Regions from separate parts of the Ferrovibrio sp. GW821-FHT12D07 genome, predicted to be linked through region 1. Evidence: predicted binding sites of a transcription regulator. Region 1 holds the regulator's gene; each other region holds the start of a gene.
The links. The regulator LexA, encoded in region 1, represses DNA repair genes until DNA is damaged. The targets are predictions, from matches to a motif close to ATGTTCTANTTTGGTTC.
Positions count from the first base shown of each region.

Region 2: a site for LexA is predicted at 4,072-4,088, ahead of AC1RRE_RS07100 (ImuA family protein). Genes of this name have one in related genera too.
Region 3: a site for LexA is predicted at 2,318-2,334, ahead of AC1RRE_RS17390 (adenosylcobalamin-dependent ribonucleoside-diphosphate reductase). Genes of this name have one in related genera too.

Region 1 is NZ_JBXAQN010000001.1:2,039,648-2,049,953, forward strand. It holds gene AC1RRE_RS10135 (ComEC/Rec2 family competence protein) at 1-930, shown strand, start outside; gene AC1RRE_RS10140 (DUF3309 family protein) at 1,038-1,193, shown strand; gene AC1RRE_RS10145 (type 1 glutamine amidotransferase domain-containing protein) at 1,249-1,806, shown strand; gene lexA (transcriptional repressor LexA) at 1,876-2,628, opposite strand; gene AC1RRE_RS10155 (methyl-accepting chemotaxis protein) at 2,949-5,303, shown strand; gene AC1RRE_RS10160 (O-acetyl-ADP-ribose deacetylase) at 5,273-5,788, opposite strand; gene AC1RRE_RS10165 (divergent polysaccharide deacetylase family protein) at 5,925-7,349, shown strand; gene AC1RRE_RS10170 (class I SAM-dependent DNA methyltransferase) at 7,356-8,252, opposite strand; gene AC1RRE_RS10175 (DNA-3-methyladenine glycosylase I) at 8,353-9,072, opposite strand; gene trpE (anthranilate synthase component I) at 9,088-10,306, opposite strand, start outside.
Region 2 is NZ_JBXAQN010000001.1:1,409,125-1,419,430, reverse strand. It holds gene putA (trifunctional transcriptional regulator/proline dehydrogenase/L-glutamate gamma-semialdehyde dehydrogenase) at 24-3,854, opposite strand; gene AC1RRE_RS07100 (ImuA family protein) at 4,116-4,802, shown strand; gene cysW (sulfate ABC transporter permease subunit CysW) at 4,808-5,653, opposite strand; gene cysT (sulfate ABC transporter permease subunit CysT) at 5,655-6,509, opposite strand; gene AC1RRE_RS07085 (sulfate ABC transporter substrate-binding protein) at 6,534-7,538, opposite strand; gene AC1RRE_RS07080 (sulfate/molybdate ABC transporter ATP-binding protein) at 7,562-8,665, opposite strand; gene AC1RRE_RS07075 (sensor histidine kinase) at 8,904-10,306, opposite strand, start outside.
Region 3 is NZ_JBXAQN010000002.1:1,143,025-1,153,330, reverse strand. It holds gene AC1RRE_RS17390 (adenosylcobalamin-dependent ribonucleoside-diphosphate reductase) at 1-2,215, opposite strand, end outside; gene AC1RRE_RS17385 (YchJ family protein) at 2,572-3,000, shown strand; gene AC1RRE_RS17380 (YkgJ family cysteine cluster protein) at 3,010-3,762, shown strand; gene AC1RRE_RS17375 (substrate-binding domain-containing protein) at 3,779-4,918, opposite strand; gene AC1RRE_RS17370 (ATP-binding protein) at 5,058-7,181, shown strand; gene AC1RRE_RS17365 (lysophospholipid acyltransferase family protein) at 7,185-7,904, opposite strand; gene AC1RRE_RS17360 (YdcF family protein) at 7,901-8,668, opposite strand; gene AC1RRE_RS17355 (D-glycero-alpha-D-manno-heptose-1,7-bisphosphate 7-phosphatase) at 8,688-9,245, opposite strand; gene AC1RRE_RS17350 (cell division protein FtsX) at 9,259-10,149, opposite strand; gene ftsE (cell division ATP-binding protein FtsE) at 10,146-10,306, opposite strand, start outside.

The DNA of each region.
Region 1 (10,306 bases):
GTCGCGCTGCTCTGGCTGCTGGGTACGATGGCAGCAAGTTTTGTCGCCGGTCTGGGGTCGTCCTTCTTCGCAGCCTATCACTTCAACCGCGTGGCCGATTACGCGCTGATCGCCAATCTGCTCTCGGCGCCGCTGGTCGATTTCCTGATCATGCCGCTGATCGTGCTGGCCTTCATGCTGATGCCGTTCGGATTGGAAGCGCTGGCGCTGACACCGATGGTCTGGTGCATCGATCTGTTGATCCTGCTGGCGCGCTGGGTGGCGGGCTGGCCCGATGCGGTCGGCGTGGTGCCGGCGATGCCGCTCTGGGGTCTGGCTGCGATTGCATGCGGCGGCCTGTGGCTCTGTTTGTGGCAGCAGCGCTGGCGATGGTTCGGCATCCTCGGCCTGTTGATCGGTACGCTGTCGCCCTGGACTCTCACGCCGCCCGACATGCTGGTCAGCGGTGATGGCCGGCTGATCGCCGCGCGTGCTGCAGATGCCCGCTATTATCTGACATCGACGCCGCCACGTGGCTTTGCCGCCGAGACCTGGTGGGAACGGCTGGGTGCGCCGCCGCTCTATCCGTGGCCCACCCTGCGGCGCAACGATACCGAAGGCAAAACCGGCGCCGATGGCTCGTTGCGCTGCGATCCGGACGGCTGCTCCTGGCGACGTGACGGTTTCCTGATTGCCCTGCCGCGCCAGCCAAAGGCGATCACGGAAGACTGTCGCCATGCCGATGCGGTGATCGCCACCCAGATGCCGATCCGCTACCGCTGCCCGGCCGCGAAAATCGTGATCGACCGCAACGACCTGTGGCGCGGGGGCGCTCATGCCCTGTTCCTGGACGCGGAAAACCGGGCTATCCGCACGATCACCGTGGCGCAGACGCGCGGCCACCGGCCCTGGGTGGTGCCCAAGGGCCATGCGCCGGAGCGGGGCGAGTAACGCGCGCTGTGAATTTTTATCCGGTTGCGGAACGTGGCGCGGAATTTGCCGTTCGACTCCCGCTGCCGGTCTCGGAAGCCGCCCAACACAGAAGCGGAGACGCATCGATGATCACGATTCTTGCAATCATGACGTTGGTTCTGGTGCTCACCCTGCCGGTCTGGCCCTACAGCAGGCGATGGAGCGCGGTGCCCTGCGCACTGGTGCTGTTCATCATGGCCACTTTCGTCGCCTTCATGCTGGCGGGCCGCATCGTCGCCTGATTTTCGGAACCCTTCCTGCGTGCCCGGGTTGTCCGTGTACACAGAGGAGAACAACATGACCAATATCAAAGAATCGCGAATTCTGATTATCGCGACCGATGGCTTCGAACAGTCGGAACTCACCATGCCGCGCAATCACCTGAAGCAGGCCGGTGCCACAGTCGATGTGGCCTCGCCGACCGGCAAGGCGATCCGGGGCTGGGACAAGAAAGACTGGGGTGAGATGGTGGATGTCGATCTCAAGATTGCCGATGTCCAACCGGACCATTATGACGCGCTGGTCATCCCCGGCGGTCAGATCAACCCTGACAAGCTGCGCGTCGATGGCGATGCCATGAGTGTCGTGAAACGCTTCGTAGCGGATAACAAGGTCGTCGCCGCGATCTGCCACGGTCCCTGGCTGCTGATCGAGGCCGATGCGGTGCGCGGCCGCAACGTCACATCCTACATATCCATCAGGACCGACATGAGCAATGCCGGGGGGAAATGGGTCGACAAGGAGGTTGTGGTGGACAAGGGCATCATCACCAGCCGTTCGCCGGATGATCTGAACGCTTTCGTTGGCAAGATCATTGAGGAAGTGCAGGAGAGCAAGCATCAGCGCGCCGCCTGATCCTTGAACTTCGGCCAATAAAAAACGGGGCGCCTGAAGCGCCCCGTTTTGCATCCGTAGAGTTGAAGCTCAGTAGCGGCGCAGCAGGCCGACCAGGCGGCCCTGTACCTTGACCCGGTCGGGGCCAAAGATGCGGGTCTCGTAAGCCGGGTTGGCGGCTTCCAGTGCCACCGAGTTGCCCTTGCGGCGCAGACGCTTCAGCGTCACTTCCTGATCGTCGACCAGCGCAACCACGACGGTGCCGTTTTCGGCATTGTCGCTGCGCTGGATGATGACGGTGTCGCCATCCATGATGCCGGCATCGACCATCGAGTCACCGGCGACTTCCAGGGCGTAATGCTCGCCATTGCCCAGCAGGCCGATCGGCACATCGATCTGCGTGCTGAGATCGCGCAGGGCCTCGATCGGCGTACCAGCGGCGATACGGCCGTAGAGCGGCAGGGTGACGATGTCGCGGGCGTTGTAGGGATTGACGTTGACCGGTGTGCCGGGCATCGGGCCGTTGCCGGCGCCGCCTTCGATGGCCCGCGGCATCAGGCGGTTGCGCGGTGCGGCGCTGCGGGCAGACGCAGTGGCACCGACGCCGCCGCCACGGACCGGTACGGCCGAGTCGGGCAGGCGCAGGACTTCCAGGGCGCGGGCGCGATGGGCCAGCCGGCGGATGAAGCCGCGTTCCTCCAGGCCGGTCACCAGACGGTGAATGCCGGACTTGGATTTCAGCTTCATGGCCTCCTTCATTTCCTCGAAGGAGGGGGATACGCCGGAATTCTCCAGCTTGTCGTGAATAAAGAGCAGCAGGTCGTGCTGTTTCCGGGTCAGCATGGTTAGCCTCCTCGATTATATGTCCCAGGTAGTCGCCGGATCAGTGGGGACAGCCGGCGGCAAACCAGAACGAACATGAAACCCACGAAATGTTCTAATGAGGTTCTGTATTCGGGTCAAGTATTTTTCCACAGGCTAGAACCTACATCTAGGGGTGGGAACGAATGGGGCCTCCCATAGGTTGAGTGATCCGTAGGCAGTGCACCTCCTCACTCTCACCCTTTACGGCGATGGTTTGAGTGGGAAATATGGTCTGTAACTAGAAGGCCAGAGGCGGCCGCTAAGCCAGACACCAGAACGGGGTCTGCGGGGGAGGGGTTATGGGTATCCGTCAGAAGTTGAATCTCGCGATCGGTGTGCTTGCCGCACTGACCCTGCTGTCGAATGTGATCGGCGGTCTGTTCTTCAACCGCGTCGAAAGCAGCTACGCCGGGATCACCAGCACCAACCTGCCCGCCGTGATCACCGCGCTCGAGTTGTCGGGCACCAGCGCCGACCTTGCCGCCGGTGCGCCGGTGCTGGCCAATGCCAGCAGCGATGCCGAGCGCGAGAGCGCATTGGCCTCGCTGAAGGCCAAGCAGGAAAAGCTGAAGCAGGCGGTGGAGACGGTGAAGGCTTCCGCGCCCGAGGATCAGGCGGAGCGGATTGCCGAGATCGGCCGTTCGGTCGATGTGCTCAACACCATGGTTGCGCAGATCAACCGGTCGGTGAATGCGCGTCTGGGTTACATCAAGCAGCGCGAAGACGTGCAGACCAGGATGAGCGCCGACAACATCACGTTCCAGGCGCTGATGCAGCCTGCGCTCGATCGCGCTATCTATGAACTGCGCCAGCCCAATGCGAAGTCGGAAGCCGCCGATGCAGCCAACGCGCTGATCGCTGCCGGCAATGCCGTGAACCAGTTGATTGCCGTGATGGCAGTGGCCGCGCAGGCTCCGAACAATGCCGAACTCGACAAGCTGTTCGCCGAATTCGTCAAGCTGAACAGCCGCGCACTTGAAGAACTCGACTGGGCCAGCAAGCGCTTCGATGTGGTTGAACTGCAGAACACCACCACCAAGCTGCTGGGCTATGGCCAGGGTTCGGAAAGCATCTTCCAGGTCCGGCGTGGCGAAATCCGTACCATCAATACGGCGGGTCTGGCGCTGACGCAGTCGCGCGATGCCGCGACGCAGTTGGGCGGTCAGGTGGAAGCACTGGTGAGTGCCGCCACGGCCGCTGCCGATACCGCCTCCAAGAAGGCCGAAGGCCAGGCAATGACAGCGCAGCTCGTGCTGGTGGTGATCACCGTGATCGGCCTGGGCTGCGCGTTGCTGATCGGTCTGCTGTTCACCGGCCCGCAGATTGCCGCGCCGATTGCGCGCATGACCGAGGTGACGCGCCGGCTGGCCGAGCGCGACTGGTCGGTCGAACTGAAGGAAACCGGCCGATCCGACGAGATCGGCGAGATGGCGCGCGCTGTCGAGGTGCTGAAGACCAACGGGCAGGAAAACGAACGGCTGCAGCGTGAGGTCGAAACCGGACGTGAAGCCTTTGAGGCCGAACGCAAGGCGCAGGAGCAGCTGCTGGAAGAGGCGATCGGCCAGATCGTGTCCTCGGCCACCGCCGGCGACCTGACCCGACGCATCGATGCCGAAGCGCTGCAGGGCGTGATGCGTCGTCTGGGCCTGGGCATGAACAACCTGCTCTCTACGGTCGACAAGGCGCTGCGCGATCTTGGCAGCATGCTGGGCGCGCTGGCGGAAGGCGATCTGACGCATCGCATCGCGGGTGGCCATCAGGGCACCTTCGAGCAGTTGGCCAATGACGCCAACACGCTGGCGGGCCGGCTGGCTGATATCGTCGGCAAGCTGTCGCAGACGGCAGGCAACGTGCGCGACGCCTCGGCCGAGATTTCGGTCGGCAGCAACGATCTGGCCCAGCGCACCGAGCAGCAGGCTGCCAGCCTGCAGCGCACGGCCGCGTCAATGGAGCAGATCACTGCTACCGTGCGGCACAATGCCGACAATGCGCGGCAGGCGAGCCAGCTGGCCGCCACGGCGCGTGACACGGCGGATCGCGGCGGTGGTGTCGTGGGCCGCGCGGTCAGTGCCATGGGTGAGATCGAGGATAGCGCCCGCAAGATCGTCGATATCGTGTCGCTGATCGACGAGATCGCGTTCCAGACCAACCTGCTCGCCCTCAATGCCAGCGTTGAAGCGGCGAGAGCCGGTGAAGCGGGCAAGGGCTTTGCCGTCGTGGCGCAGGAAGTGCGCGCGCTGGCGCAGCGCTCGGCCGATGCCTCGAAGGAGATCAAGACGCTGATCGCCGCATCGAACAGCCAGGTCAAATCGGGCGCGGCGCTGGTCAACGAGGCAGGCGCCAGCCTGACCGGCATTGTCGACGCCGTGAAGCGCGTGGCCGGCATCATCGAGGAAATCTCGATCGCCAGTCAGGAACAGGCATCAGGTCTGGACGAGATCAATGATTCCGTCACGCAGATGGACGAGATGACCCAGCGCAACGGCGCCCTGGTCGAGGAGACCACGGCCTCGGCGCAGTCGCTGGCCAATCAGGCGCGCGAACTCGCCACCTCGATCACCTTCTTCCGTCTGGCCCAGGCTGCCATCGCCACGGAAGAGCCGGCCACGGAAGAGCCGGATGATCAGGGCGAGGTCGCCAAGGCAGCGGAATAGACCGCCGCCGCATCGGCCGAGAAGCAGCAGAAGATCACGCGCCCGGGTGTCGCTTTGCCCTGTAGCCAGGTGCGCACCTCGCGCACCGCGATGGCGGTGGCCCTGTCCATCGGATAGCCGTAGATGCCGGTCGAGATCGCCGGGAAGGCGATGCTCTGCAGATTGTAATCGGCCGCCAGCGCCAGGCTGTTGCGATAGCAGCGCGCGAGCAGTTCCGCTTCGTTGCGGTTGCCGCCATGCCAGACCGGTCCGACCGTGTGGATGACATGGCGCGCCGGCAGGTTATAGCCGGCCGTGATGCGCGCCTCGCCGGTGGGGCAGCCGCCGATGGCGCGGCATTCATCCAGCAACCCCGGGCCGGCCGCACGATGGATCGCACCATCGACGCCGCCACCGCCCCGCAGGCTTTCATTGGCGGCGTTCACAATGGCATCGGCGGCGACCCTGGTGATGTCGCCGGAAATCACTTCGATTCGACCGGACATAATCGGAGTTTAACGTCTCTGCGAGTCGTCGGGCAGGGGTGTCTTTACGCTTCTATAACCATGTTGAAATCACAATGGCGGCAACGCGTTGCACGCCGCCCTTGCCGTGTCCGCCGCAATCCTTTACCCGGGTCAGATGAGCGATCCTGCCGCCGCCCTCAAACTGAAGACGCGCCGCGCCGCCACCGCGCAGTCTGCCGCCGGTGCCTATGGTGCCATGCAGGCCCGCAGCGTGCCCGGCCAACAGATGCCCGCGTCTCCTGCTGCTGTCGCTCCCAAAGATAAAAGCCGTGGTTTTCTGGCGATCAATTGGCCGCTGATGATCGCTGCCGCAGCCCTGCTGGGCGGTGGTGTGGTCATGGGCATGGCTGTCGGCAGCGCACCGCGCCCGCAGCCTGTCGCTGTCGCGGCGCTGCAGACCCAGCCGGACCAGGCGCCGATCAGCATCGCGCCGACCACACCGGCACAGATTCGTACCGAGCAGAGCGGTGGCTGGCGTCCGATTTCAGAACTGGCCCAGCAGGCTGCCCAGCAGCCTGTCCTGCCGCCCATGCCGTTGCCCGCGCCGGAACCGGTTGTCGCAGCTGCCCCACCGCCGGCCCCTGTTGTCGATGTCGCTGAACCCGTTGTCGCGGCAAAGCCCGAACCTCAGGCTGAAGCCGTCGCGCTGCCTGTTGCCGTGACACCACCTGCGCCTGTCGTGGCTGCCGCGCCGGTGACCGCAAAGAAGACTCCGGAAAAGCCGGCTACGGCTGTGGCCAAGGACAAGCCCGTGCAGCTCACGGCTGCGCCGGTCGTGCCGCCGTCGGTGACGCCGCGCGCCGCTGGCGAAGGCCCGGCCTGGCGCGCCCGCGCCGTTGCACCGCCGGCCACGGCCAAGCCGCCCTTCGTCGCCTTCCTGATCGATGACGCCGGTCTCGACCGTCGCGGCACCCAGCGCGCCATTGCTCTCAAGCATCCTGTGACGCTGTCCTTTATGAGTTACGCCAACGACCTGTCGGAGCAGAGCGCCGCCGCCCGGGCCGCCGGCCATGAAGTGATGCTGCATCTGCCGATGGAGCCGCTGGACGCCAAGCGCAACAATCCGGGCCCGAATGCGCTGTATGTCGGTCTGGATGAGGCCGAGCTGCAGCGTCGTCTGAACTGGCATCTGGACCGCTTCAGCGACTATGTCGGCGTCAACAATCACATGGGCAGCCGCTTCACCGCCAATGCGGCCGGCATGAATGTGGTTCTGAATGAAATCAGCCGCCGCCAGGTCTTCTGGCTCGACAGCCTGTCGGGCCCGAGTTCCGCCGGTCCGGCGCTGGCGCGTCAGCGCGGCCTGGATGCCACCGAGCGCGACCTGTTCCTGGATGACGAACGTTCGCCCGGCATCGGTCACGAGCTGGCTGCGATGGAACGTGTTGCCAAGGCGCGTGGGGATGTCATCGCTATCGGCCATCCGCATGGCGCGACGCTGACGGCCATCGAGACCTGGATGGCTACCGCGAAAGAGCGCGGCTTCAGCCTGGTGCCGGTGAGCACCGTCCTGCTGCGTCGTCAACAGCAAGAACGCTGATCTTCCCTAGTTGACGGTTTTGATGAAGCGGTAGGCGCGGCCGGGCATGATCTTGCCCTTTTCGATGCGGATCGCGGCATCGAGCTGGTCGACGCAATGCAGGTAGCCGGAGGCGCAATTGCGCAGATAGCCGTCTGCGTGGTTGAAGCGGCCGGTTTTGGTCAGCACGAAATCAGTCTCACCGGTTTCCACCGTGAACAGGAAGCTGCCGCCGGGCTTGAGCGCCAGTGCCGTCAGGCGGAACAGGTCGGTCACTTCACCGACATAGATCAAGGTATCGGCACAGATCACTGCATCGAGACTGGCCTGCGCCTGCATCCGCAGCGCGGCATGGACTTCAAGATGCTCCAGCCGATCGTAGATGCCACGGCGCTGGGCCTGCTCCAGCATTTTCGGCGCGAGGTCGACGCCATGCAGCTGTGTGGCATAGGGGCGGAAAGGGACGCCGCTCAGACCGGTGCCGCAGCCCAGATCAAGGATGCTGCGGCTGCCATCAGCCAGCCAGCCGGCGCGCTCCGCCAGTTGATGCAGCATGCCCGGGCCCTGATAGCCGAGCCGCAGCAGATGATTGTCGAACTGGGCTGCATAGGTGTTGAACAGCCAGGTCACATAGGCATCGGGTGCATGTTGGGACGTATGACCGCTGAGGGAGTCGAGCAGGTGGCGCACCACGCCTGAATTGGGAGATAGCGCTTGGGCGTGGCGCAGACTGACGACGGCATCGTCGCTACGGTCCAGATCAATCTGGGTCAGCGCCAGGCCAAGCCAGGACATCGGACGGGCATTGTTATCGGCCACGGCCCGGCTGAAGCAGGCTTCTGCTTCGGCATGCCGGCCGGCATCGCGGGCGATAATGCCGCGTTGTTCCCAGCTTAATGACTCAAGGGTCTGATCGTGTTGCATCACGATAGCTAACCCCGGAGGGTGAGAGTTGGCCACCGAATTAGTTGGATTTATTTACCCGGGCGTTTACACCCTGATAACCATACCCGCCGCGTACGGATCAGTCGGCGCTGCCCGTGATTTTCTGCAGCGTGGCGGCATCATAATTTTCGCCAATCGACATGGCGCAAATCCGTGAAATATGAGTCAGCGGTAGTCCGCTTTCCTTGGCCCAGATGTTGAACTGCGTCTGGATGTTCTTCCAGTCGCGCTTTGAACTGCCCTTTTCGGTCAGCGCCACGCCGGCATCGCGCAGGCACAGCAGCACGTCGCGCGAGACGATGAAGCTGTCACGGCCCAGGAAGCGGATCAGGTACTGGCCCGTATTGCCGCCGAGCCGCGCGCCGCGTTTGCCCAGGAAATCCATCAAGCCAAGCTGATCATCCATCGGCCATGATGCCAGCAGCTTGCCGAAGCTGCCGTATTCGGCAGCGATCTCCATGATGAAATGCGCATTGTCACGCACGCTGCGGATTTTCTGCGGGTTGCGCACGATGCGCTTGTCGCTGGCCAGTTTTTCCCAGAACTCATCGGGCTTGTGCGCCAGCTTGCGCGGCTCAAATCCCTGGAAGGCGGCCTCGAAGCCGTCCCATTTGTTCTCGATCACGCTCCAGACGAAACCGGCGGAGAAGACGCGCTTGGCCATCTCGGCCAGTGCACGATCGTCTTTCAGTTTTGCGAGCTGCTTCTGGTCGGGAATCTTGGGCAGCAGTTTTTTGAGAGCTGCCGCACCTTTACGCTTTTCCGCGCGGGCCCGGATGGTTTTGAAGGAGGTTGCCATCCGTGCTGCTCCGTCTTATTGCCCGCGGCCCGATCGGCTGGCGAAGCGCTCGGCTTCTTCGGCGGCGCGGATCAGGGCTTTCGCCTTGTTGACGCATTCCACATGTTCCGACATCGGGTCGCTGTCGGCGACGATGCCGGCGCCAGCCTGCACATACATGGTGCCGTCCTTGACCAGCGCAGTGCGCAGCGTGATGCAGGTATCCATGGTGCCATTGGCCGAGAAATAGCCGACGCCGCCGGCATAGAAACTGCGGCGTACGGATTCAAGCTCGTCGATGATCTCCATGGCGCGCACCTTCGGCGCACCCGAGACGGTGCCGGCGGGGAAGCCGGCGAACATGGCGTCCAGCGCATCGAATTCGGGCCGGATTTTGCCCTCGACGTTGGAGACGATATGCATGACGTGGCTGTAGCGTTCGATCAGGTTGCGCTCGGTCACCTTCACGGTGCCGATCTGCGCCACACGGCCCACATCGTTGCGGCCGAGGTCGAGCAGCATCAGATGCTCGGCCAGTTCCTTGGGATCGCTCAGCAGGTCGTCGGCCAGCGCCTGGTCTTCTGCTGGCGTGGCGCCGCGCTTGCGGGTGCCGGCGATGGGCCGCACGGTGACGGTATCGTCGCGCAGGCGTACCAGGATCTCAGGCGACGACCCGACCAGGCAGGGGCCGCCGAGATTGAGATAGAACATGAAGGGCGAGGGATTGGTGCGCCGCAACGCGCGATAGAGCGCGAACGGCGGCAGGCGGAACGGCAGGCTGAAACGTTGGCCCACCACCACCTGGAAGATGTCGCCGGCGGCGATGTAGTCCTTCGCCTTCAGCACCATCGCCATGTAATCCTCGGGCGACATGTTCGACTGCGGCTCGGGCAGGGCATCAAGATCGGCGATCTGGTCGCGCACTGCGCCCAGGGGACGATCAAGATCGGCCACGATATCGGACAGGCGCTCGCTGGCCATGGCATAGGCGGCGCGTGCATCCATGCCGCTCTGCGGCCGCACTGGCGTGATCAGCGTGATCATGTCGAGCACGGAATCGAAAATCGCCATCACCGTCGGCCGCATCATCAGGCCATCGGGCAGGCCGAGCGTGTCGGGATTGGCATCGGGCACTTTCGGCTCAACCAGCCGCACCATGTCGTAGCCCATGAAGCCGACGATGCCGGCGGCCATCGGCGGCAGGTTCACCGGCAGGTCGATATGGCTTTCGGCCAGCAGGGCACGCAGGCTTTCC
Region 2 (10,306 bases), 630 kb from region 1:
GCTATCCGCGGCAGGCCTTTCCCTTATCCGACGCTCATCAGACTGGCATTGCCGCCGGCAGCGGCCGTATTGGTGCTGATGCTGCGCTCGGCCAGCAGCCAGTGCAGCGGATAATCGCCGTTCGCATCGGCTCTATGGATCGGCAATACCCTCTGCCCTCGCCCGGCCACCGTCTGGGCCAGACGACACAAGGCATCGCCATCACCCTCGAACAGGATGGCCCCCGCCACCTCCGCTTCACCAACTGATACAAACGCTCGCAGGTCCGCCGGCAACCCTTTGATCAAGGCCGCATGCGGCATATCTTTTCTGATCACCACGCGATTGCCCGTGGCGAATACGGCTGCCATTTGAATCAGCAGGCCATCCTGGCTTTGCGCGTGGCAGAAAATATCGCCGCGCGGCAACAGGGCATACAGGTTGCGCTCGCCCACCGGCCCCGGAAGTTCGGCGCCAAAGCCCAGCGGACTGCGCTCCATCGCGACCTTGCAGCGCTCGGCCGCAGCCACATGGCCCTGCTGGCCCAGCCAGGCCAGATAGGACCCGGCCGGCGCATGGTCGCCCTGCCCCTTCATTGCCAGTGCAGGCACCGATGCCAACAGACGATGCATGTAAAGCGGTCCACCGGCTTTCGGCCCGGTGCCTGACAGGCCATGGCCGCCGAAAGGTTGCACGCCCACTACTGCACCCACGATGTTGCGGTTCACATAGAGATTGCCGGCCTCGATCTGCTGGGTCACATGCGCGATCGTTTCGTCGATGCGGCTGTGCAGGCCGAAAGTCAGACCATAGCCGGCCGCATTGATCTCCTCGATCAGGGCATCCAGGCGGTCGCGCCGATAGCGCACCACATGCAGCACCGGACCGAAGACCTCCTGCCGCAGGTCAGACACGCGATCCAGTTCGATCAGGGTTGGCGGCACGAAGGTGCCCTGCTTGCCGTGCAGCGGCAACTGTTCGATGCGGCAACCTTTGGCACGCATCTGCTCGATATGCCTGAGGATCGACTGGCGTGCGGTCGCCGTGATCACCGGACCGACATCAACCGACAACCGGTCCGGCGATCCGACGGCCAGCTCCGCCATCGCACCCTTCAGCATGGTGAGTACGGCGTCGGCGATATCCTCCTGCACGCAGAGAATGCGCAGTGCCGAACAGCGCTGGCCGGCGGAATCGAAGGCAGACACCAGCACGTCACCGACCACCTGCTCCGGCAGCGCCGAAGAATCGACGATCATCGCATTCAGTCCGCCGGTTTCGGCAATGAACGGCACCGGCCGACCATCGGGATTGAGCCGCTGGGCCAGCTGTGCCTGGATCAGCCGCGCGACTTCGGTCGAACCGGTGAAGATCACGCCGCGAATGCGTGCATCGGCCACCAGCGCCGCACCGATATCGCCCTCGCCCGGCAGCAGTTGCACGGCTGCGGGCGGAATGCCGGCCTCCCACAGGATCTGAACGGCCTGAGCGGCAATCAGCGACGTCTCTTCCGCCGACTTGGCCAGCACCACATTGCCGGCCGCCAGTGCCGCAGCGACCTTGCCCGTGAAGATCGCCAGCGGGAAATTCCAGGGACTGATGCAGGCGATGGCCCCCAGCGGTCGGTGCGTGTCAGGCGAGAAATCTGTCACGGCATCGGCGTAGTAGCGCAGGAAATCGACAGCTTCGCGTATCTCGGCGATCGCATTGGGCAACGACTTTCCGGCCTCGCGCACGATCAGGCCAAGCAGTTGCGGCATGCGCACTTCCAGCAGATCGGCAGCGCGACGCAAGCATTGCGCCCGCTCCTCTGCTGGTGTGGCCTGCCAGATCTGGCCGCCAGCCATCGCACTATCGATCGCAGTTTTGACGACTTCAGCGGTGGCATAGCTCACCATCCCGACGACATCGCTGCGGTTGGCCGGGTTGCGCACCGGATGCGCCGTTCCCTCAACGGCTCCGGCAGCCAGCATCGGGCCGGCGCGGTAGATCATGTCATTGCCGGCCAGCAGTGCAGCCGATAGCGACGCCAGGCGCTGTTCGTTGGACAGGTCTATGCCGGCGGAATTCAGCCGTGTGCCCAGCATATCCCGCGGCAAGGCGATCTTGGGGTGCGGAGACCCCGGCGGCTCGATAGCCTTCGCCATGCCCACAGGATCGGCGATCAGGTCATCGATGGCGATCTCGGCATTGGCGATCTGGTTGACGAAAGACGTGTTCGCGCCGTTCTCCAGCAGGCGCCGCACCAGATAGGCCAGCAGCGTCTCATGCGTGCCGACCGGCGCATAGATGCGACAGGGTCGATTGAGCTTGTCACGGCCGACCACTTCCTCATATAGCGGCTCGCCCATGCCATGCAGGCACTGGAATTCATACTGGCCGGCATAGTAATTCGCACCCGCCATCGTGTGGATAGTGGCCAGCGTCTGCGCATTATGGGTCGCGAACTGCGGATAGATTGCATCGGGCACCGCCAGCAGCTTGCGGGCGCAAGCCAGATACGACACATCGGTATGGATCTTGCGCGTATAGACAGGAAACCCTTCCAAGCCGTCGACCTGCGCACGCTTGATCTCGCTATCCCAGTAGGCACCTTTCACCAGACGCACCATCAGGCGATGGCTGCTGCGCCGGCCGAGGTCGATCAGCCAGTCAATCACGAAGGGCGCGCGCTTCTGGTAGGCCTGCACCACGAAGCCGATGCCGTTCCAGCCGGCCAGATCGGCATCGAAGCAAAGCGCCTCCAGCAGATCGAGCGAGATTTCCAATCGGTCGGCTTCCTCGGCATCGATATTGAGGCCAATATCATATTGTCGCGCCAGCAGCGTCAGCGCCTTCAGGCGCGGCAGCAGTTCGGCCTTCACCCGTTCCAGATTGGCGCGGTTGTAGCGTGGGTGCAGCGCCGAAAGCTTCACCGAGATGCCCGGCCCCTCATAGATGCCGCGCCGCGCCGCTGCCCGGCCGATGGCGTGGATGGCCTGCTCGTATTCGGCGTAATAGCGCTGCGCATCGGCCGCAGTGGCCGCCGCCTCACCCAACATGTCATAGGAATAGCGGAAACCCTGCGCCTCGAATTTCCGGCTGTTGGCCAATGCCTCAGCGATGGTCTGACCAGTGACGAACTGCTCGCCCATCATGCGCATGGCGATATCGACGCCCTTGCGGATCAGTGGCTCACCACCTTTGGCGATCAGCTTGGTCAACGCTGTCGACAACCCCTTGCCGCTATTGGTCGCAGCCAGCCGGCCGGTCACCAGCAGCCCCCAGGTGGCGGCATTTACGAACAGCGACGGGCTGTGCCCCAGATGGGCCTCCCAGTCGCCCACGCCGATCTTGTCGCGGATCAGCGCATCGCGGGTGGCGCGATCCGGGATACGCAGCAGTGCCTCGGCCAGGCACATCAGTGCCACGCCCTCCTGGCTCGACAACGAATATTCGTGGATCAGCGCTTCGACACCGCCGCCTTCGCTCTTGCTGCGCAGGGTTTCGACCAAGCGATGCGCCAGCTGTTTTGCGGAAGCAAGCATCGGCTTAGGTAGTGTGGCCTCCGCGATCAGCAGCGGCAGGCATTCCGGTTCGGGCCGGCGATAGGCCGCCGTGATCTTGGCGCGCAGCACGCTCTGCGGCTGGATCGTTTGGGCGAATTCGAGAAATGGCGGTTGCGCGGTATCGGCCGGTGCTTCCAGCAGGTCGATGGTCGATCTGCCCTCACCCAGCAGGTCGTCCAGCGCATCACCGCGTTCGACGCGATCCAGCATGGAGAAGATGCCCTGCTTGATCAGCCAGTGCGGCGACCGCCCGATCCCATCGGCCGCCCGCTTCAGCCGCGCCCTCAGGTCTTCATCGATCTTCACGCCAATGGTCGTTACCGGCATGGCCGTTCCCCCGAAATCGGGCCATGGACTCGCTCCGCAGCCGTTCCGTTACGCTGCCGGTCAGGCGCAACCGAGTCAAGATATGAGGCGCAACCTAACTTGACGTCTTAAATGAAAAACCCCGTTTTTCAGTCTTTTTGATCAATAATGTTCTCATTATTAATGCCAGATTCCGGAAAATTCGCGAATTTAAAAAGAACATATTGCGCTCAAACTGGATCAAGATTAGAACATGAGAACATTCTGATCCGGAGGCCCGACATGACCCGCCTTGCCACCATCGAACGTCTGCGCGACCGCCTGTCCCATCTGGCCTTCGAGAATGCCTTTCTGCATCCGGGCGGCACCATGCGGTTCGGCCTGTCGCAGATCGACCGGGTTCTGCCCGGTCATGGCCTTGCCTGCGGCGGCCTGCATGAACTGACCGGCGACTACACCGCCATCACCGTTTTCCTGGCGGCGCTGACCAGTCGCAATCCGCGCCAGCAGCCGGTGTTGTGGATCACTCCGGACCAGCAACTGAAGGCGCCGGCGCTCTCGCGTCAGGGCCTGGACCATCGCCGCCTGACCATCGCCTGGACGCATCGCCCGGCCGACCGCCTCTGGGCCATGGATCAGAGCCTGCGCGAACTGGGTTACGGCGCGGTGATCGGTGAATTCGATACGCTCAATGAAGAAGACATGCAGCGCCTGCAGATGGCCGCTGCGCGCAGCAACAGCGTCGGCATCGTGGTGCGTCGCGACCGTCAGCCTTCGGCCCTGGCCGCTACCCGCTGGCGCATCGACGCGGCGCGCAGCGATGGCCGCCTGATCTGGCTGCAGGTCACGCTGGAGCGCAGCAGCAATGGCCGCGGTGGTTCATGGCTGCTGGAATGGAATCCGGAAACCCACAGCTTCCGCCTGCTGGCAGACATGGCACAGCGGGATTTCGCCGCAGCGGCGGAATAATCTGTTTAGTGACCGACGGCGCGCCGGGTCTGTATCCGGCGCTCCAGCACGGTCTTGACCACCAGCGCGATCAGGGCGATCAGCGTCAGCGTGCTGGCGGCAGCGAAAGCACCTGCCGCGTTATAGTCGTGATACAGCAGTTCGACCTGCAACGGCAGTGTGTTGGTCTCACCGCGCACATTGCCCGACACCACCGAAACCGCACCGAATTCGCCAATGGCGCGCGCGGCACACAACACCGTGCCATACAGCAGCGCCCAGCGGATATTGGGCAAGGTAACGCGCCAGAAGGTCTGCCAGCCGCTGGCGCCCAGTGTCACGGCCGCCTCTTCCTGTTCGGTGCCTTGCGCCTGCATCAGCGGGATCAACTCTCGCGCCACGAAGGGACTGGTGACGAACAGCGTGACCAGGAAGATCGCCGGCAGCGCGAACATGATGCGCAGGTCCAGCCTTTCCAGCAGCGGGCCGAGCAGGCCCTGGCCGCCATAGAGCAGAATGTAAATCACGCCGGCCACGATCGGCGAGATCGAGAAGGGAATCTCGATCACGGTCAGCAGCAGTTTCTTGCCACGGAATTCGAATTTTGTGATTGCCCAGGCCGCCGCTACTCCGAACAGGATATTGACTGGCACCACAGCCACCGCGACGACGACAGTCAGCAGGACCGCCTGCAGGGTTTCACGATGCAGGATGTTGGCGATGTAGGTATCGAGCCCCTTGGAGAAAGCCTGAGTGAAGATCAACACCACCGGCACCAGGATGAACAGCAGGGTCAGCAGGATGCCGGCACCGATCAGCAGGCGTGGTAGCCAGCGTCCACCCTGCGGCGGCTGATAGGCGGAAACGACCATGTCAGACCACTTTCCGCCGGTAGCGCGTATGCCAGGCCTGGAGCGCGTTGGTCAGCAGCAGGATGGTGAAGGCGGCCGTCAGCAGCACCATGGCAATGGCGGCGGCGGCCGGATAATCAAATTCCTCAAGCCGGATGAAAATCAGCAGCGCGGCGATTTCCGTCTTCAGCGGCAGGTTTCCGGCGATGAAGATCACGGCACCAAACTCACCCAGGCAGCGCGCGAAGGCCAGCGAACAACCGGTGAGATAGGCCGGGAAGATCGCCGGGAAGATCACCTTGCGGAAAATCGTGCCACGATAGGCGCCCAGCGTCGATGCGGCTTCCTCCACATCGGGCTGGATATCTTCCAGCACCGGCTGCAGCGTACGCACCACGAAAGGTGCGCTGGTGAAGGCCATGGCGATGGCAACGCCGGTGATGGTGTAGACGACCTGGATGCCGGCACCATCCAGCACCTGGCCATACCAGCCGTTCTTGGCGAACAGCGCTGTCAGCGCGATGCCGGCCACTGCCGTGGGCAGCGCAAAAGGCAGGTCCATCAACGCATCGATGAAACGTTTACCGGGGAAGTCGTAACGCACCAGAATCCAGGCCATCAGCAGGCCGTAGACCGCATTGAAGACCGTTGCCAGGGCGGCGGCAGCCACGGTGATCTCCAGCGAGGCCATGGTGCGCGGGCTGGTGATCAGGCGCCAGAAACCACCGAAGCCGATCTCGGTGGATTTGAGCATCAGCGCCGCCAGCGGCAGCAGCACGATCACCGCCAGATACAGCAGCGTGCTACCAATGGTAAGGCCGAAGCCGGGGAGAACATGCCGGACCCGGGGTCCGGCATGCTGTGTCACAGTCGTCATGAAACTATGCCTTGAGAACCGCGATCAGCGGTTGACGAATACCTGGTCGAGGATGCCGCCTTCGGAGAAGTGATCCTTGGTGGCCTTCTCCCAGCCGCCGAAGACATCGTCCACCGTCACCAGCTTCACGGCCGGGAACTGCGCCTTGTATTTCTCGGCCACCTTGGCGTTGTGCACACGGTTGAAGTTCTTGGCCAGAATGTCCTGGCCGGCCTCGCTGTAGAGGAACTGCAGGTAAGCCGTCGACACCTCGCGGGTGCCGCGCTTCTCGGCCACCTTGTCGACCACGGCGACCGGGAATTCCGCCAGCACGCTGAGCGACGGCGTCACCAGGTCGAACCCTTTGTCGCCGTATTCGCGGCGGATGCCGTTGGTCTCGGACTCGAAGGTGATCAGCACATCGCCGATTTCACGCTCGACAAAGGTGGTGGTCGAACCGCGCCCACCGGTATCGAAGACCGGCACATTGGCCAGCAGCTTCTTCACGAAATCCTTGGCTTTGGCCTGATCGCCCTTGGACTGTTCCAGCGCGAAGGCATAGGCAGCCAGATAGGTGTAGCGCGCATTACCCGAGGTCTTCGGATTGGGGAAGACCGACTTCACGTCCGGGCGAACCAGATCGCCCCAGTCCTTGATGTTCTTCGGATTGCCCTTGCGCACCAGGAAGGCCGGCAGCGAATAGAAGGGTGAAGCGTTGTTAGGGAATTTCTTCTGCCAGTCCTTGGAGACGAAATTGCCGCGGTCAGCCAGGATCTGCACGTCGGTGAACTGGTTGAAGGTCACCACATCGGCCTGCAGGCCTTCCATGATCGAGCGCGCCTGACGTGAGGTGCCGGCATGCGACTGTTTGATCTCCAGCGTCTGGCCGGTCTTGGCTTTCCACTCGGCGGCAAAGACCGGATTGATCTGGACGAAGAGCTCGCGCGCCACGTCATAAGACACATTCAGGATGTCGACCTGCTTGTCCTGCGCCATGACAGGCATGGCTGCAATGACAAAGGCTGCCGCGAGGCTGGCAATACGGATCATGACGGATTTCCTTTTTTGGGTATTCAGTGCGTCAGGCTGAGCGCCGCGCGTGTTTCTGTCGCAGGCTGCACCCGGGCATGCGGCGGCGCGAAGATGCGGCCACGCAGAATCTGCAGCCGCACGGTATCGCCGCGACGCAGGGGACGGTCGCGCATGGCTTCACGCGACAGCTCCACTTCCACCGTGCGGTCCACACCCGGCAGTTCCACATCGTAGCGGAAGCTCGGGCCATTCGAGGCCGTGCCGGCGATCCGCGCCGTAGCGCTGCTGTCGGGCAGCAGGTCGATTTCATGCGGGCGCACAAAGAGCGTCACATCGCCATCGCCAGCGGCAATACGGCCAACAGCAGAAGCATCGGCATTGGGCAGCACCAGGCGGCCATTCTGCAGGGCCGCCGGCAGCTCGTTCACACCGCCCAGGAAACGGGCGACGAAAGGACTCGCGGGATGTTCATAGATTTCATCGGGCGTGCCCACCTGTTCGACGCGACCTTCGCCCATCACCACGACGCGATCGGCCAGCTCGAATGCCTCTTCCTGATCATGGGTGACGAAAATGGTGGTGGTGCCAAGCTGTTCATGCAGCTCACGCAGCCAGCGGCGCAGGTCCTTGCGCACGCGGGCATCCAGCGCGCCGAAGGGTTCGTCGAGCAGCAGAATCTTGGGCTGGATCGCCAGCGCACGCGCCAGCGCCACGCGCTGCCGCTGACCGCCGGACAATTGGGACGGATAGCGATTGCCCAGACCGCCGAGCTGCACCAGCTCCAACAGCTGGTCGACGCGGGCGGCGATTTCATTCTGGGCCGGACGCAGGTCGCGCGGCCGCACCTGCAGGCCGAAGGCGATATTGTCGGCGACTGTCATATGCTGGAACAGCGCGTAATGCTGGAACACAAAACCAACCTGGCGGCGTTGCGGTTCAAGCGACAGCCAATCCACACTATCCACGCTCACCTGCCCTGCATTCGGCCAGTCGAGGCCGGCCAGAATACGCAGCAGCGTCGTCTTGCCCGAACCGGACGCACCTAGCAGGGCGATCAGTTCGCCATCGGCAATTTTCAGGTCGATGCCGCGCAGCACAGGCGTGCTGCCGAACTGTTTGACGATGCCCTGAATGTCGATGGTCATACCCCTGGAACCCTTCATGCGCCTGCCGGACCGACCCGGTTCTTGGCGGGACGGAGAGTTCCACATATATGGCAGAGCGTCAATTTTTTTTAACTACGAATTATTGTTAATTTATTTTTTTAACAAATATAATATGTTTAATATGAAAAACAGGCCGCTAATACAACATAAGTGACTGTTTCTACTTTAATTCTTGATCTGCTTGGCAAGGAGCGAGGCTGCAAAAACGCTTGGCTTTTCAGCCTGCTTGGGCCAATTCCGGTGTCGGCCGTGTGGTTTCGCCGCTATCAGTCCGGAAACGCAGCCGGGCCATGGTACCCCCGCCGCCCATCCTGCTGACCTCGATGATCCCGCCGATCTGATCGGCCAGGGTCTGGGTCAGCTTCATGCCGGAATCGCGACCACGAGCGAGCGGCATACCGATGCCGTCATCCATCACCGTGATCTCGGCTTCGGTTTCCCAGCGCAGCAGGGTGATGGCAATACTGCCTGCCCGTCCATCGGGGAAGCCGTGCTTCAGCGCATTGGTCAGGAATTCCAGCACGATCAGCGCCGCCGGCACCGCTTGCTCCAGCGCAACCTCCACCTTGTCGGTCTCGCACCGGACTAGGATGCCCTGCTCGGGCGGAACGATGCCGGGGTTGTTCGCCATAGTGCGCAGGAAAGCGCCAAGGTCGATCCGGGAATACTCCGCCGTGTTGTACAGCAGATTGTGCACCTCCGAGATCGCCCAGACCCGCTTGCCGATTTCCTTCAGCGTGCTGGCCGTATCGCCCGCGGGTGCGCGACTGCGGGTATAAATCAGGGCTTGGATCATCTGCAGATTATTGTGGATGCGATGATTCATTTCCTTGAGCAGCGTCTCCTTGAACCCGGCAACGCGGCGGGCATCATCGAGCAGCTTGCGGTCAAACTCGGCCAGCTGTCGCGCGCGATCCGCTTCGATGCGCTTCACGACGGCTGATAGCGCGATGGAACCCAACAGGGCGAGAACCACCAGAAAAGCCACGATCGGTGCCATGTCCGTGGCAACGCCGCGAATCAAAGTCGACCGGGAAAATCCCTGGATGGCATAGAGCGGAAAATTCTCGATCTTCTGATACGCATAAGTCCGGCCGACGCCGTCCATATAACCTGGCGCATCAAAGATGCCCGCATCGGCCCGTGCGATGGCACTCATCACCGGACCATCAGGCCGCATGGTCGCGGCTGGTGCATTCGGATCAGGGCGAACCAGCAGCTTGCCATCGGCCCGCAGCAGGAAAGCCGCGGCATCAGGGCTGGCGCTGACAGTGGACAGGAAATCCGTCAGGTTCTTGATCTCGATCGAGGCCGTCGCAATACCGCGAAAACCGTCCCCGGACAGCCGGCGACCCAGCAGCAGCGTATCCAGGTTATTGGGCCGCAGAACGATGCGGTCGATAAAGATCGGCAGGTCATGATCACGCAGGGCGGTGAAATACTCCCGCTCGCTGATGTCGAGCATCAACGGATAGGTCCGGCTGCCGGCACGCGCCTGGCCATGGGGCCCGACGATGCCCAGGCTGGTGGTGAATTCAAACCCCGCATCCAGAATGCGCAACTTGCGATGCAGCATCTCCTCGTTGGCATCCGGATCTTCAGAGACGATGTTATCGATCT
Region 3 (10,306 bases), on a different contig from region 1:
GCGCCAGCACGGCGCTTTCCTCGCGCTTGGCATTGGGATCGGCCATGAAGCCGATGGCGATCAGGTGCTGCTCGATCACCTCGCCGATGGCCGCCAGCAGCGACGGCACATAGCGGCCATTCATCCAGTGGCCGCCGCGCGGGTCGAACACCGCCTTCAGCTCGTCCACCACGAAGGAGACGTCGCCGCCGCGGCGGAATACGGCCGAGATCATGCGGGTCAGCGCCACGGTCCAGGCATAATGCTCGGTATTCTTCGAGTTGACGAACACCTCGAACGGCCGCAGGCGGCCATCCTGCAGGATGTCGTTCAGCGTGATGTACATCGCGTGTTCGGAATCGGGCCAGGTGATCTTGTAGGTGCGGCCGGGCAGCGCCTCGGGGCGGTCCAGCGGCTTGGTCATGTAGATCACGCCGCCGGCAGCCAGCGGATCGCGCGGCTTGATGGTCTGCACCGGCTTGGCGCTGGAGACCAGCGGCAGTTCGACCTGCTGCTGCGGCGCTTCGGCCTTTTTCTCGTCCTTCTTGATGGTCAGCACCGAGCCGGTGATGTCATTCGGGCGATAGGTGGTGCAGCCCTTGCAGCCCTGGTCATAGGCCATCTGGTAGATGTCCTTGAAGCTCTCGAAATCGATTTCTTCAGGGACGTTGATGGTCTTGGAGATCGAGCTGTCGATGTATTTCTGCACGGCGGCCTGCACGCGCACATGGTCGGCGGGCGCCAGGCTCTGCGCATCGACAAAGGCTTCGGTCAGCGGTGCGTTGTCGCCCTTCATCTGGCGATAGAGACGATAGGCGTAATCGCTGACGTCTTCCTGGCGACGGCTGCCATCGGGCATCAGCACGGTGCGGGTATAAGTGAAGCTGAACACCGGCTCCAGTCCGGACGACACATTGTCGGCGAACAGCGAAATCGTGCCGGTCGGCGCGATCGAGGTCAGCAGGGCGTTGCGGATGCCGTGCTCGGCAATCGCGGCGCGCACATCGGCATCCAGTTCGGCGATGCTCTCGCCGGCCAGATACTGGTCGCGGTCGAACAGCGGGAAGGCGCCCTTTTCGCGGGCCAGATCGACCGAGGCCAGATAGGCGGCGCGCTGCAGGCGCTTCATCCAGGTTTCGATCAGTTGAACCGACTTGGCCGAGCCATAGCGCGCACCGACCATGATCAGCGCGTCAGCCAGGCCGGTGACGCCCAGACCGATGCGGCGCTTGTTGCGCGCCTCGGCGGCCTGCGCCTCCAGCGGGAAGTTGGAGACATCGATGGTGTTGTCCATCATGCGCACGGCGCGACGGGTCAGATCATCAAGCAGGTCGAGATCCAAAGCAGCATCGGCCTCGAACGGCGCCTTCACCAGACGGGCGAGGTTGATCGAGCCCAGCAGGCAAGCGCCGTAGGGCGGCAGGGGCTGCTCGCCGCAGGGATTGGTGGCGCTGATGGTCTCGCAGTAATGCAGGTTGTTGCGGTTGTTGATGCGGTCGATGAAGATCACGCCGGGCTCGGCATAGGCGTAGGTCGCCCGCATGATCTTGTCCCACAGCTCGCGCGCCTGCACGGTGCGATAGGACACGCCCTTGAAGGTCAGCTCCCAGGGCAGGTTCTGCTTTACGGCATTCATGAAGGCATCGGTGACCAGCACCGACAGATTGAACATGCGCAGGCGGTTGGCCTCGCGCTTGGCCTCGATGAAGGCCTCGATATCGGGATGGTCGCAACGCAGCGTCGCCATCATGGCGCCGCGACGGCTGCCGGCGGACATGATGGTGCGGCACATGGCGTCCCACACATCCATGAACGACAGCGGGCCCGAGGCATCGGCGCCCACGCCCTTCACCGGTGCGCCGCGCGGACGCAGCGTCGAGAAGTCATAGCCGATGCCGCCGCCCTGCTGCATCGTAAGGGCTGCTTCCTTCAGATGCTCGAAGATGCCGCCCATGTCGTCGGGCACGGTACCCATGACGAAGCAGTTGAACAGCGTCACCTTGCGCGCGGTACCCGCGCCGGCGACGATGCGGCCCGCCGGCAGGAAGCGGAAATCCTCCAGCGCGCCGTAGAAGCTTTCTTCATGGGCGGCGGGATCGGTCTCGGCTTGCGCCAGCGACGTTGCGATGCGCTTCCAGGTATCGGGGATCGACTGGTCGACCGGATTCCCGTCCGCGCCCTTCAGGCGGTATTTCATGTCCCAGATCTGCTGGGAAATCGGCGCGATGGGCGACATGGACGTGATCCTGCAAAAGACGGAAAGCGGCGCAGGACATCAAATCCGCGCCGCAGAAAACTCAGGCTGACTCTATCGCCCGAAAGACGAGAGTCCAGCGTAATGTTCTCATAATGTTTCTACAGATTGATCAACCGGGGTGTGGCGATCAATATCTTGTAACTCCTGACAAATCGGAGTTATCCCCACGATCCGCAAGAGGGGCTGGTGCAGTTATACCGGATTATCCACAGGGGCTTCCCCGTCCTGCCGCTCCCGGGCGGAGCATCGCCATCGACGCCCAGATCGCTAATAGTGAACCGATGACACAATGCCCCTGTACCTCCGGTCTCTCACGCGATGCATGCTGCGGCCCTTTGCTGGCCGGAGCTCCGGCGCCGACAGCGCTGGCGCTGATGCGCGCGCGCTTTACTGCCTATACCCAGGCCGACATCGATTATCTGGGGCGCACGCTGTCGGCCGAGGCCCGCGCGGAATTCGATCCGGTTGAAACCAGGAATGTCGCAGCCTCGGCCGAATGGCTGGGCATGGATATTCTCTCGACCACGGCCGGCACCGCCAACGATCAGGACGGCGTTGTCGAATATGCCGCCAAGTTCCGCCTCAATGGCCAGCAGCGCGTTCACCATGAGCGGGCGACCTTCAAGCGCGACGGCGATACCTGGCTCTGCACCGGCGGCGAGGTCGATCCCAAATCGCCGCCGCGGCATGTCGAGAAAATGGGGCGCAACGATCCCTGCCGTTGCGGATCGGGGAAGAAGTTCAAGAAATGCTGCGGCGCCTAGGCCGCCGGCATGCAGCACCATTTCAACTGCACGGCCTGCGGAAAATGCTGCAGCGGTTCATTGCCCCTGACGCTGGGCGAGGCCCTGTTCCATGCTGGCCGCTTCCCGCTGGCCATGGTCTGGACAGTGGTGCGGCAGGGCGACAAATCCTTCGGCCTGACCGCGCGGCTCGGGACGATGGTTCAGGTGGCGCGCAAGACCCAGGTCGCTGTCCAGGTCAGTCCCATGGCCTATCTGCCGCCTGCGGTGGCATGTCCGGAACTGACGGGCGACGGCCTGTGCGGCATCCATGCTGAAAAGCCGATCCGTTGCCGCGCCATGCCGTTCCTGGCCTATAAGGAAGAAAGCGATCAGGCTGAGATGCTGCTGCCGCGCGCCGGCTGGACCTGCGACATCTCCAAGGCCGCGCCCCTGGTGTACCAGGATGGCCGCATCGTGGATCGCGCCGATTTCGACGCGGAGCGTCGTGAGCTGGAAGCGCAGGCGCCGATTGTCAAAGCCTATGCGGACCGGATCGTGGCCTCGGTCTCTGGCGTTGTCGGAAAACTGGAGATGCTGAGCAAGCAGCCCAATGGCGGCCGCATGGCCCTGCCGTTCACGGGCATACTCCCGAGACTGCCGGAGGCGAATCTGGCGGCTTTCGCTGAGGCGCAGTTGCCGGTCCTTCGCCGCTATGCCGACCTGACCGCATCCGACAAGGCGATGGCGCAGTTCCACCAGTATTACCGCGATGCCATTCAGCGTCTGGAGTTAGTGGGCTGACGAAGGCTGGCGCCGCCTACCGGCACTCCGTGCCGCAGAGCTGCTTCACTTCCGCGGGCGTCTCGCGCTTGGTCACCATTTCCAGCGCGGGGATCAGGTTGGTTTTTTTCACGCGCAAAGCCGGCAGCGAGATATAGGGCGGCACCGGTTTGCCCAGCAGGGCATGCGCCCCGGCATTCGCCTCGGCCACGCCGAGGTCGTAAGGAAGCTGCGCACCGATGGCGAGGATTTCGCCGCGCGCCACATACATCGCGGTATCGGGGCCAAGGTCGTTGGTGGTGATCACGAGGTCATGCCGGCCGAGCGCCTTGGCGGCGGCCACGGCCTGCATGGCCGGATCGCCCCAAACGGCGAAGATGCCCTTGATGTTTGGATGCGCGGTCAGCATCGCGATGGTCTTTTGATAGGCCTCGCGCGGTTGGGTGAAGCGTTCGGTCGCTGCCAGCTTCACCTCGGGATAAGCCGACAGCACCTTCAGGAAGCTTTCGCGCCGCGTAGTCACCGAGTGATAGGCATCGAAGGAATAGGTGATCAGCCCGACTTCGCCTTTGCCGCCAATGGCCTTCACCAGTTCTTCGGTGGCATAGGCGGCGTTCTTCGCGTTATCCGATGCGACAACAGTAACGTAGTCCTTTCCTGGCGTCATATTGTGAACAACGTTGTCCATGAACACCAGCTTGATGCCGGCCTCCGTGACCCGTCGGTAGGCCATCGTCTGCGTCGAGGGATCAATCGGCACCGAGAAGATGATATCCACCTTGCGGCTGATCATGCCGTTCAGATGGCCGGCCTGCCGCACCGGGTTCTGCGCGGCATCCGTAACTGTGACGACCTCGACGCCATATCGCGCCAGCGTCGCGGTGATTGCCTCCACCTGCAGCGCGTTCCACGGCGTGTCGAGCGCTTGCATGGCGATCCCCGCCTTGTACTTGCCGGCCTTCAGCCGGTCTATCTCGGTGCTGGTCAGCGCCAGCGTGTCGGGCAGCGCGGCGGGTGCACCTTGCGGAAAGCCCGGCACGGGCTGGCCGGTCGGCGTCAGTGGTAGCGGCGCCATCAACTCGCGCGGGCTTGCGGTCTGGGCCGGTGCATAACCCGGAAGGGTCAATGCCGCAGCTGCCACGAGAATGGCCGGCGCAATAACCGCCTTGATGAACATGCTCCCCCACGGTTTGTTGTTGGGCGCAGTATACAGCGCCGGGAAAACAATGGGAAACAGCCAATCCCGGTTTTGGTTCCAGGTTGAGTTCGTAAGCGGTCTGCTTGGAAAAAGACAGGCGGAATGTTTAAATCCGCCGGTGCCACAGTCAAAGCTCGTCTTCTTCTGGCCCCTGCGTCTGATCGCGGCCCTCAGCCTGATCGGACCGGCGATTATTTTCGCCTATGCCACCTGGGAAAACCATCGCGAGATCGATGCGCAGGCGCATGAGCGGATCGAGCGTGCCCTCGATGTGCTGCAGGAGCATGCGCTGAAGGCGCTGCAGACGGTCGAGCGTTCGATATCCGAAATCAATGAAGTCCTGGGCGATGCCTCCGAGGAGGATATCCGCCAGCGTGAGGCCGATCTGTATCTCCGCCTCAAGCGCACGCAGCAGGCGCTGCCCCAGATCGAAGCGGTCTGGGCCTTCGACCGCAACGGCAGTCCGCTGGTGTCCAGCACCGTGTATCCGGTACCGCGTGGCCTCGACAATTCTGACCGCAGCTATTTCGCCGCCCAGAAGCAGCCCGGCGCGGATATCTTCATCAGCGAGGTGATCCGCGCGCGCATTGGCTCGCTGGCCTTTTTCGTCGTCAGCGGCCGTCGTCAGGGCGGCGAGGCCGGCCAGTTCAACGGCGTTATCGCCGTGACGGTGATGCCGCAGCATTTCAGTGAGTTCTACGCCAAGCTGTCGCGCGGCCATGATGTCTTCGGTCTGGTGCGCGCCGATGGCATACGGCTTGCCCGCTATCCGGAAGTGCCGCTCAGCGAGGCCGCGCCGTCGATGCGAATCCCGGAGGCCGCGCGCGATAATCCAGCCGGTGGTTTCTATACCTCGGTCTCGCGCTCCGACGGCAAGGAGCGCCGCTATGGCTACCGGCAGGTGCCGGATTTTCCGGTTTATGTCGTGGCTGGCATAGAGACGGCTGCATTGGCGGCGGAATTCAGATCGACCGTGCTGACCCAGCTTGCCGTCGGACTGCCTATCGTGCTGGCCATGTTCCTGCTGACGCTCTACGCCCTGCGCCGCGCCCAGAGCTTCCATGAAGAGGTGGCGCGCCGCGAGGTGGCCGAGGCCGCGCTCAAGCAGGCGCAGCGTCTGGAGGCCATTGGCCGGCTGACCGGCGGCATCGCGCATGACTTCAACAACCTGCTGATGGTGGTCAGCGGCAATGCCGGCCGGATGAAACGCACGCTTGCCGCCGATGACCGCATGCGCCAGGCGCTGGAGGCCATCGAGATCGCGGTCAGCCGCGGCAGCAATCTGACGCGGCAGCTTCTGTCTTTCTCGCGCCAGCAGGCACATGAGGCCCGGACCATCGACCTGAAGGATCGTCTGCCAGTGTTGCAGGCCATGCTGCAGGCGAGCCTGCGGGGCGATATCGCCGTTGAGGCATCCATATCGGCGGATGTCTGGGCGATCCACGTTGATATGGGTGAATTCGAGCTGGCGCTGCTCAATCTGGCGGTCAATGCCCGCGATGCCATGGCTGCCGGCGGCACGCTGCGGCTGTCGGCGCGCAATATCACCTTCGCGCAGCCGAATGTCCTCGATCTGGATGGCGATTTTGTTGCCGTCGCGATCACGGATACGGGCGCGGGCATTCCCGCCGATATCATCGGCCGTGTTTTCGAGCCCTTCTTCACTACCAAGGAAGTGGGCAAGGGCACGGGTCTGGGCATGTCGCAGGTCTATGGCTTCGCGCAGCAGGCTGGCGGCATGGCCACCGTGGACAGCGAGCCGAGCCGGGGCACGACGGTGACGCTGTATCTGCCGCGCGCGGCCGGAATGGTGGATGCCGAGGGCGTCGATGCCGCCGCGCAGCGGCAGGTGGTGCGCCAGAATGTGCGCGTGCTGCTGGTGGAAGACAACGCCAGCGTCGCCATGGTGACGCAGGGACTGCTGGAGGAATTGGGCTGCACCGTGATCTGGAGTGCCGATGCAGCAGCGGCCATGGCCGTCCTGCAGAACGGTCGGGACCGCGTCGACGTCGTGCTGACCGATATCGTGATGCCAGGTGAAGCCAGCGGTCTCGATCTGGCGCGCTGGGTGATGCAGCAAAATGGCGAGGCGTTGCCGGTGATCCTAGCCACCGGCTATAGCGAGCGCGCGAAGGCTGCTGCCGAGGAAGGCTTCACCATCCTGCGCAAGCCCTATGATCTGGCCGCCCTGCAGGTTGCTCTGGCCGATGTGCTGGAAAAAGCGCGCCCGCAGGTGGCGTGACGATCAGCGCAGCGCCTGCGCTTCCAGCTCTCTGGTCGCGGTCTCGATGCTGCCTTCCAGCCGCGCGGTGAATTCCTCACGCTCCAGCCCGGCCGGAATCACCGGCAGGAAGCGCAGGATCAGCGTGCCCGGCGGGCGCAGCAGCCCGACCTTGGGCCAGAAGACGCCGGAGTTCAGCGCCACCGGCAGTACCGGCAGCTTGAGATCGCGATAGAGCGCGACGACGCCGGACTGGTATTCGGCCACTTCACCCGGCCTGGTGCGCGTGCCCTGCGGGAAGATCACGATCTTGCGGCCGGCATCGCGGATGGCGCGCGCGTCTTTCAACATTTGTTTGAGCGCCGCGCCACCGCCATCGCGGTCGACCGCGATCATGCCCTGGATGCGGGTGAGCCAGCCGTAGATCGGAATCTTCAGCAGTTCCTTCTTCATCACCACGGCGGGCGTGCCGAACAGATCGAAGATGATCGCGGTATCCCACAACGACTGGTGCTTGGACGCCACCAGGGCGGGGCCGGCGGGGATATGCTCGCGGCCCTCGATGCGGACTTCGATATTGCAGATTACGCGCAGCAGCACATTCAGGCTGCGCGCCCAGAAGGCGTTCATGGCGAAGACATGGGCGCGCCGGTTTAGCGCCATCGGCACCAGGCTGTAAACCGCCACGATGGTGGTCCAGGCATAGAAGGTGCCCTGGAACACCAGCGAGCGGATCCAGATCACTGGTTTTTCTCCGGGGCGGTATTGGGGACCGGGATCACGGCCGGCGGCTCGGCGTCCACCGGCTTGCGCTCGTCCGCTTTCTTTTCTTCCACCGTGGCGGCCAGCTGGCGGTCGAGATGCATGCGCATCAGCGCCACGACATATTTGCTGTACTCGCCCAGCAGGAACAGCGTGGCCTGGCGGCGCTGCCACCAGTCCTCCACCCGCATGGCATCCGAGCGCACCGGATGCGGCACCACGGTGACGCCGGGCATGCGGTAGCCGAATTCGACCAGGGTGCGCGGCATGTGGTAATTCGCCGTCACCACGCGCACCGATTTGTAGCCGCGTGCGGCGGCCCAGCTTGCGGTCTCGGTGGCATTGCCGGCGGTGTCGCCTGCCTCGAAGCCCAGGTCGGTGCAGCATTCGAACAGCAGCTGAAGATCGATGCCCTGCCAGTTGGTGCTGGGCTGCGCCGCATCGGGCATCGCCTTCTGCACGGCTTCCTGCAGGGTGGCCTTGGTGGCGCTCTGGCTCACGCCCGAAACCAGCAGGCGCTCGGCCTTGTTGTCGTTGAGCAGCCGCAGCGCCGTGCTCATGCGCGCGGCGCCGCCGGTCAGCACCACGATGGCGTCGGTGCGCTCCTGGCTGGGCGTGATCATCTGCTCGACGCGCTCGATATAGACCATGGCGCCGCCGAGCCAGATCAGGCCGATGGCGATCAGCGCCAGCAGCCAGCGCTGCAAACGGGCAAACAGGGAGGAGGATTCGGAACGGCGCGCCATGTCAGTCAGTACTCGATGATCAGTTCGCCGTCTCGGCCAGCAGGCGCTCGACAGCCTCGGTCAGGTTTTCCACCACCGTGACCGGCAAAACGTCTTCGGGCAAGCCTTTTGCCAGCATCGATGCGCCCTTGCCGGTGCGCACCAGCATGCGGCGGCAGCCCGCTGCCTTGCCGGCCTGCAGGTCGATCACGTTGTCGCCGATGAACACGGTCTCCTGCGGTCCGGTGCGGAAACGCGCCATCGCCTCGCGCAGCATGCCCGGCCCGGGCTTGCGCCGTTCGGTCGGCGCATGCGAGGGGTCGGGCGCGAAGAAGATCGCGTCGATCGTCGCGCCGTCGCGGGCCAGATGGTCGCGCAGGGTATTGTGGATACGCTCCAGCATCGCTTCGTCGATCAGGCCCTTGCCGACGCAGCTCTGATTGGTGCAGATCGCCACATGCCAGCCGCGCGCATTCAGCTTCGCCACGGCCTTGCCCACATCGGGCAGCATGCGCAGCGCGGCCGGCGACAGCACATAGCCGTTCGGGATGTCCTCGTTCAGCACGCCGTCACGATCCAGCAGCACCAGCATGGTCATGCCCAGTTCTTCTTCATACCATGGCTTTCAGCGCGCCGAGCACGGTCAGGCGCGCGGTGACGATCGCCAGCAGGGTCGCGGCGACGGGCAGCAGCAGCAGCGTGATCCAGTGCCACCACAGCAGTGCCAGGCCGGGCAGCAGCCCCGCGCCGACGCCGCCGGCCAGCAGCTGGATCGCCACGATAATCAGCACGGCCATCCCGGCGCCGATGATGCCGCCGCGCACGGCCTGCGAGGCGACATGGCGCTGGAACTGGCGCGCGATATAGCCGTCTTCGGCGCCGATCAGATGCAGCAGTTCAATCGTGTCGCGGCGCGCGGCGAGCCCCGCGCGTGTCGCGAAGATCACCATCGCCGCCGTGGCCAGCCCGACCAGCAGCACGATGCCGCCGCCGAGCGACTGCAGCAGGCGGCCGATCTGAACGAGGCGGTCCAGCCATGGCTTGGGGTCGTCGATGCGCGCGCCGGGCACGGCGTTGCTGAGTCGCGCCGACAGCGCATCGACCGAGAGCGCGGCGGAGTCGCTCAGCGTCACGTCGATCATGCCGGGCAGGGGCAGGTCGGATTCCAGCGCCTCGGCGCCGAGCCAGGGCTTGAGCAACGCTTCGACCGCGCGACGATCCATCGCTTCGGCCTTCTCGATGCCGGGCACGCCGCGCAGCACGCCAAGCGCGGCTTCCAGACGCGGCGCCATCGGCTGACCCGGGCGGTCGGCGATCTGCACGGTCAGCTTGGCCGCGACGCCGCGACGCCAGCCATCGATGCTGCCATCCAGCGCCAGCGCGCCGGCCAGTGCCAATGCCGCGAGGAACACCATCACCGCCAGTGCCCAGGGCAGGAAGCGCGCGCCGCTGTCGGCTTCAAGCTGCAGGTCGGAGGGGCGAGGGGCTTTGCGCGCACTCATGCCGCATTCCTCTCGATCAGCAATTGTCCGGCGCGCAGGCGCATCACCGGAAAGCGGAAGGTCTGCAGCAGATGCGTGTCATGCGTCGCCAGCACGACGGCGGTGCCGAGCTTGTTCAGCTCGACGAACAGATACATCAGCCGCTCGGCCATCTCCG